3 regions of the Micromonospora sagamiensis genome follow, and region 2 is predicted to be linked to each of the others. Evidence: riboswitches for the same ligand, from Rfam matches in the RefSeq annotation. Region 2 holds a riboswitch; each other region holds the start of a gene.
What was found. A riboswitch is a leader RNA that binds a small molecule or an ion and turns the genes downstream of it on or off. The one in region 2 is predicted to bind cobalamin.
Positions count from the first base shown of each region.

Region 1: another riboswitch for cobalamin. It lies ahead of bluB (5,6-dimethylbenzimidazole synthase); the one in region 2 lies ahead of IGA62_RS26080 (energy-coupling factor ABC transporter permease).
Region 3: another riboswitch for cobalamin. It lies ahead of IGA62_RS30445 (ABC transporter substrate-binding protein); the one in region 2 lies ahead of IGA62_RS26080 (energy-coupling factor ABC transporter permease).

Region 1 is NZ_AP023438.1:3,253,108-3,255,360, reverse strand. It holds gene IGA62_RS14265 (Rieske 2Fe-2S domain-containing protein) at 1-719, opposite strand, end outside; gene bluB (5,6-dimethylbenzimidazole synthase) at 843-1,469, opposite strand; cobalamin riboswitch at 1,521-1,690, opposite strand; gene IGA62_RS14255 (EamA family transporter) at 1,773-2,253, shown strand, end outside.
Region 2 is NZ_AP023438.1:6,083,517-6,085,769, forward strand. It holds gene cbiQ (cobalt ECF transporter T component CbiQ) at 1-395, opposite strand, end outside; gene IGA62_RS26075 (energy-coupling factor ABC transporter substrate-binding protein) at 395-712, opposite strand; gene IGA62_RS26080 (energy-coupling factor ABC transporter permease) at 709-1,389, opposite strand; cobalamin riboswitch at 1,420-1,589, opposite strand; gene IGA62_RS26085 (ABC transporter substrate-binding protein) at 1,724-2,253, shown strand, end outside.
Region 3 is NZ_AP023438.1:6,786,354-6,788,606, reverse strand. It holds gene IGA62_RS28920 (dihydrodipicolinate synthase family protein) at 1-44, shown strand, start outside; gene IGA62_RS28915 (sugar phosphate isomerase/epimerase family protein) at 107-871, shown strand; cobalamin riboswitch at 918-1,098, shown strand; gene IGA62_RS30445 (ABC transporter substrate-binding protein) at 1,128-2,141, shown strand; gene IGA62_RS28905 (iron chelate uptake ABC transporter family permease subunit) at 2,210-2,253, shown strand, end outside.

The sequences.
Region 1 (2,253 bases), 2.8 Mb from region 2:
CACGGGTGACCGTCGATCTCCGTCACCTCGCCCTGGCCGAGCGGCCCGCTCTGGTGCGGGCAGCGCTCCAGCATGACGGTGACGTCGTCGCCGTGCCGGTAGAGGATCACCGACACGTCGTCGATCTCGCGGGTGACCAGTTCCCGGTCGGGCAGGGTGGACACGTCGGCGAGCGGGTGCCAGCCGTCACTGATCAGGTTCGCCTCGGAGACGCTCTGGTTGACCTGTGCCCCCTGCTTGTACGCCAGGTGCCCGCCGAGGTACGCCCCGGCGCTCGCCGCGGAGAGCCCGAGGTACGCCAGCGTCCGCCCGAGGTTGTGTCGACCGTTGAGGCGGGCGGCCAGCGAGCCGGCGTAGCAGGCCAGCCCGATGGTGTTCGAGGCGGCGTGCACCAGCCCCACCCGCCGCTGCTCCCGGTTCAGGGCCGCCCAGTCGTTGAGCCCGGCGACGGCGGCCGGCACGGCGCTGGCCGTACCGACCGCCACCAGCGTGGTCGCCGCGCGCCGCTGGCCGGGCATCGCGTCGAGGACGGCGGCGCTGATCCATGCGCCGACCGGCACCTGCACCATCGCCGGGTGCAGCGGATGCCCCAGCCACACGCCGTGCAGCAGGTCACGGACGCGCTGCGGCCGGAGGGTGGCCTGCACCGCCCGCTGGAGGCGGTCGCCGACCCGGTCCAGGCCGGTCGCCTGCTCGATCTTCGTCAGTAGTGCTCGCACCCGTACCGACTTCCCGGTCCGGGAGCTCGCAAACCGGGCGACGGGGACGAACTCCCCGCCCCCGACCGGCGGGGCCTGGACCGGCGGCGACCAGCCTGCTCGGGCGGTCCGTCGCGCCTCCGGTCAGGCGTCCGGCGTCCACCGGTCGTGATGGATGGCGGCGGTGAGCGGACGGGCCTGCCGCCAGCCGTGCCGGGCCAGGTCGGGTACGGCCTCGAAGTGGGTGACCGGCCCGAGGCAGAGCCACGCGACCGGGCGGATGCCGGCGGGAATGCCGAGCAGGTCGGCCAGCCAGGGTTCCCGGTAGAAGGAGACCCAGCCGACGCCGAGCCCTTCGGCCGTGGCGGCGAGCCAGAGGTTCTGGATGGCCAGGCAGGTCGAATAGAGGCCGGTGTCGGCGATGGCGTGCCGGCCGAGCACCGCCGGCCCGCCCCGCGACTGGTCGTGGGTGACCACGATCGACAGGGTCGACTCCCGCACTCCGTCGATCTTGATACGGGCGAACCGTTCGGCCGCCTCCCCCTCCAGAGTGGCGGCGAAGACGTCCCGCTCGGTCCGGACGTGCTCGTGGAAGCGGTGTCGGGTGTCGGCGTCCCGCACCACGACGAAGTCCCAGGGCTGGGAGTAGCCGACGCTCGGTGCGGCGTGCGCCGCGGCCAGCACCCGGTGCAGGGTGTCGTCGGGCACCGGCTCCCCGGTGAACTGGGCGCGTACGTCCCGACGGCGGTGGATGACGTCGTACAGGTCCATGGCAGGCTCCCGCTGCGCTCGGCCCACCCGGGCAGGGGTGGGCGCGTGACGCGAGGCCGGTCTTCGGACTCCCGGATCGACGCCGTGCCGTCCGCCTTCCCAGCCCTCCCGGACCAGTGGCTGCGCTGTGCGCGTGGACGGTGGCTCCCCGGTCACCGCGGCGGGCCCGTGCCGGATTCGCACCGGCTTCCCGATTCTCCCCGCTCGCGCGGGGCACCTCACTGTGTCGTGCCGTCGAGCATCGTAGCCGGAAGGACGGGATTCCGGTCGCCCTCCGGCGGACGGGACGGCATGGTGGTGCGCATGTACGCGCACGCCCTCCGTCCACAGCCGGTTCCCACCACCACCGTCGCCCGGATCGTCAACGCGGTCGGTCACCCCGACGCCGTTCCGCCGTCGCTGCTGATGCTGCTCGGGATGCTCTCCACCCAGCTCGGCGCGGCGGTGGCCAAGCAACTGTTCGGCAGCACCAGCCCCGGTGGCACGACCACGCTACGGCTCGGCTTCGCCGCGCTGATCCTGGTCGCGCTCGCCCGTCCCGGGCTGCGCCTGGGCTGGCGTACCGGCGGTCTGGTGGTGGGCTTCGGCCTGATGCTCGCGCTGATGAACCTCAGCTTCTACGCCGCCCTGCACCGGGTGCCGCTGGGTGTGGCGGTGACCATCGGCTTCGCCGGGCCGCTGCTGGTGGGGCTGGCCGGCAGCCGCCGGCTGCTCGACGTGCTCTGGGCGGTCCTGGCCGGTGGCGGCGTCCTGCTGATCAGTGGCCTGGGCGGGACGGCGGTCG
Region 2 (2,253 bases):
ACCAGCCTCGGCAGGACGTCGGAGAGGGGAGTGGTGGCACTGAACAGCAGCAGGCACAGCAGGGCCGCCGCCGCCCGGCCGGTGGTCGTCGCCGCCAACCCGGCCCCGGCCGGGTTCCAGCCGATCCGGGTCGGGGAGTGCACGGAGACCAGCAGGGGCAGCGCGGAGGTGGCGATGAACAGCGCCGGCACCCGGGCCGCCCGCAACAGCACCGGCACGGGCACCCGGGCCGGACCGACGAGCAGCAGCGCGGCGGCGGTGCCCGCCAACGCGGCTCCCGGCCAGGTGGGCAGGATCACCGCGCAGCCCAGCAGGCCCAGCGCCAGCAGTGCCTTCTCGCCCGGGTGCCGTAGCCGCCAGGGACCGGTGTGCGCGGCGACGTCGAGGGCGAACACTAGTCGGCGGAGGCGTTGGTGTCGCGCAGCCGCTGCCGGGTGCGGGCGACCCCGAAGTAGTAGCCGAGGAAGCCGGCGCCCACCGCCGCCTGGAGGGCGAACAGGCCCGACTCGATCTCGGCGGAGGGCGGCTCGTAGATGGCGGAGAACCACGGCTCGTAGTCCGGGTGGTCGGTGACGATCGCCTCCTCCGCCTGGGCGTCGGCGCCGGCGAACGGCTCCTCGGCCGATCCGCCGAGCCCGAGCAGCAGCGGGGCCGCGGCCAGCGCGACCACCGCCAGTAGCAGGAGCAGGTTGACCCGTCCGAAGCGCTTCACGCCGGTACCTCCTGGGGCTTGCGCAGCACGCCGAGGCGCCGCAGATCGTCTCCGCTGACCCGGGTGAGCAGCCGTACCACCAGCACCGACAGCAGTCCCTCGCTGATCGCGAGGGGTATCTGGGTGACGGCGAAGATCCCGGCGAACTTCGCCAACGCGCCGAGGAAACCGGACGTCGGGTCGGGGAACGCCCACGCGAGCTGCATGCTCGTGACGCAGTAGGTCGCCAGGCCGCCCAGCGCGGCGGCCAGGAAGACCGCCACGTCGAGCCCGCCGCCGAGGCGGCGGGTCAGCAGGTAGACGCCGTAGGCCACCCAGGGGCCGACGACGGCCATCGAGAAGACGTTGGCACCGAGGGTGCTCAGCCCGCCGTGGGCCAGCAGGACCGCCTGGAACAGCAGCACGAGGCCACCGAGGACGCTCATCACCGGGGGCCGGAACAGCACCGTGCCGAGGCCGGTGCCGGTGGGGTGGGACGAGGATCCGGTCACCGACGGGATCTTCAGGGCCGACAGTGCGAAGGTGAAGGCACCCGCCGCTCCCAGCAACAACTTGGATTCGGGGTCCTGCCGGACCTGCCGGACCAGAGCCCGGCTGCCGTGGACGACGAAGGGTGCGGACGCCGCGAACCATGCCGCTGCCTGCACCGGGGGTAGGTACCCCTCGGCGATGTGCATCGAAGACCTTCCTCTCCAGCACCTCGTGGACGAGATCCGTGCATCAAGGCCGGTCTCCTGGCTCCCGGATCGATGCTTCCCCCGGCCTTCCCAGGCCGTCGGCCTAGTGGCGCAAGTCGGAGGTCACTCCCCGGTCACAGTGGCGAGGGCCGCGCCGGTCTTCCACCGGCTTCCCGTGCACCTTGACGGCGAGAGGCTATCGACCCGCCACCCGGCGGGGCAAGCGGCCCGTCCCTCCGTGGCCGCTATTGCACATCATTGGCAACTGCGTCAGGATGGCCTCTGCGGTGCGTCGGCCACCGCGGCACGTCGTCGACCAGGAAAGAGGAGCCCCTTGGGGTCTGCGCGAATGGTGGCGATGGTCGCCACCGGTCTTCTCGCCCTGTCCGCCTGTTCGACCCCGACAGCCACCTCCACGGCTGCTGGTGCCGACACCCTCGTGGTGGCGACGGCGGGCGAGCCGGACACGCTGAACCCGGTGCTGAACTACGGCGTCGACGGCGGTTCGCTCATCTTCGACGGCCTCGTCGCCCGGGACGCCCGCAACCAGCTCGTGCCGGCCCTGGCCCGCGAGCTGCCGACCGTGTCCGCCGACGGGAGGACGGTCACGGCGAAGCTGCGCGACGGCGTGGTCTTCCACGACGGCAGCCCGCTGACCGCGCAGGACGTCGTCTTCACCTACCGGGCGGTGCTGGACCCGAAGGTCGACTCGACGCTCCGGTCCGACCTGGACATGCTCGCCTCCGTCACCGCACCCGACCCGTCGACCGTCATCTTCACCCTCCGGTACGCCTACGCGCCGTTCCTCCAGCGTCTCGCGCTCGGCATCGTGCCGGCGAAGGCCCTGGCCGGGCAGGACGTCAA
Region 3 (2,253 bases), 700 kb from region 2:
CCCGGGCCCGCGCGTACCTCACCGTCGCCGGGGTGGCCCAGTGACCGCCCCCCGGGTCGACCGGTCGGCCGGGCTGGCCCGGTTCTCCTTCAACCAGGCCACCTCGATGAACTGGCCGTTGGAGGAGGCCGTCGCGGCCTGCGCCGACGCGGGCGTGCCGGGCATCGGGCTGTGGCGCGAGCCGGTCGGGGCGTACGGCGTCGAGCGGGCAGCCCGGCTGGTCCGCGCCGCCGGGCTCACCGTCACCTCACTCTGCCGGGGCGGCTTCTTCACCGCCGACGACTGGCGGGCGGAGAACCTGCGGGCCATCGAGGAGGCCGCCACCCTCGACTGCCCGGTGCTGGTGCTGGTCTCCGGCGGCCTGCCCGCCGGCAGCCGGGACCTCGACGGGGCCCGGCAGCGGGTCGCCGACGCCATCGCCGAGCTGGCGCCGCACGCCACGGCGGCCGGGGTGCGGCTGGCCATCGAGCCGCTGCACCCGATGTTCTGCTCCGACCGGTGCGTGATCTCCACCCTCGGGCAGGCCCTCGACATCGCCGAGCGGTTCGAAACGGAGGCCGTCGGCGTGGTGGTCGACGCCTACCACGTGTGGTGGGACGACACGGTCCACCAGCAGATCGCCCGCGCCGGGGAGCGGATCGCGGCCTTCCAGGTCTGCGACTGGATCACCCCGCTGCCCGAGGGGGTGCTGCTCGGTCGGGGCCTGCCCGGCGAGGGCTGCATCGACCTGCGCGGGCTCCGGAGCGCGGTGGACACCACCGGCTACACCGGACCGATCGAGGTGGAGGTCTTCCACGGCGACGTCTGGGCCCGGCCCGGCCGGGAGGTGCTGGCCGCCTCGGTGGAGGGCTACCTGCGACACGTGCTCTGACCACGCGGGTGGTCTTCGTCACCATGACACCCGCGCGCGGCAGCGGCTAGGGTGACGCTGCCGTGGTGCACGGGAAACCGGTGAAGTACCGGTGCGGCCCTCGCCACTGTGATCGGGAGTCCGCGGCCCTCGTCGAAAATGAGGTCACTGGGCGTACGCGCCTGGGAAGGCCGGCCACGGACGCACCTCCCGTCAGCCAGGAGACCGGCCACGGCACTGTGACGACCCGTCCACGAGGTGCTGGAAGGCAATCCCGATGCGCGAGCGCGCTCTGTCCACCCTGTCCCGGCGCGTCGCCGCGCCGCTGACCGTCCTCATCGTCCTCCTCGGCGGCTGCGGCACCGGGGACGACTCCACCCCGGCTGCCCCGGAGTCGGCCGCCGCGGTCGAGATGACCAACTGCGGCACGCCGGTCCGGGTGGCCGCGCCGCCCCGGCGGGCGGTGACCATGAACCAGCCGGCCACCGAGATCATGCTGGCCCTCGGGCTGGCGGACCGGATGGCCGGCACGGCCTACCTGGACGACGCCATCCTGCCGGAGTACGCCGCCCCGTACGCCTCGGTGCCGGTGCTGGCCGAGAAGTACCCCGCGAAGGAGAAGCTGCTCGAGGCCGAGCCCGACTTCGTCTACGGCTCCTTCCACAGTGCCTTCGGCGACGAGGGCGCCGGTGACCGGACCGAGCTGGCGAGGCTCGGCATCGGCACGTACCTCTCCCCGGCCGGCTGTCCCGCGCCGCACCGACCCGCGAAGCTGACCATCGACCACGTGTTCGGTGAGATCCGGGACGTCGCGGCCATCTTCGGCGTACCCGACCGCGCCGAGAAGCTCATCGCCGACCAGCGGACCCGGATCGCCACGGCCGCCGGTCGGGTCGACGGTGCCGGTGATCTCTCCCTGCTCTGGTGGGACGAAGGGACCGACGCGCCGGGTGTGGGCGCCTGCTGCGGCACTCCCGGCCTCATCATGTCCTCGGTCGGGGTCGGCAACGCGTTCGCCGACCTGACCGGCGCCTGGGCCGACAGCGGCTGGGAGACCGTCGCCGAACGCGATCCCGACGTGATCGTGCTGGTCGACGCGGCATGGGACACGGCCGCCGCGAAGAAGGCGTTCCTGACCGGCCACCCCACGCTGCGGCACCTCAGGGCGGTGACCGGGCAGCGCTTCGTCGTCATCCCCTTCTCCGCCACCTCCGCCGGGGTGCGCGTCGTGCGCGGCGTCGAGGCGCTCGCCGAGGGCGTCGTCCGGCTCCCCGACGGGACCGGGCGCTGACCACCGCGACCGCGCCGCCCACCCCGGCCGCCCTCCGGCCGGCCCGGCCCGCCGGCCCGGCGTTGCTCGTGCCCGTGCTGCTGGCCGCCCTGGTGGCGTCGATCGGGGCGGC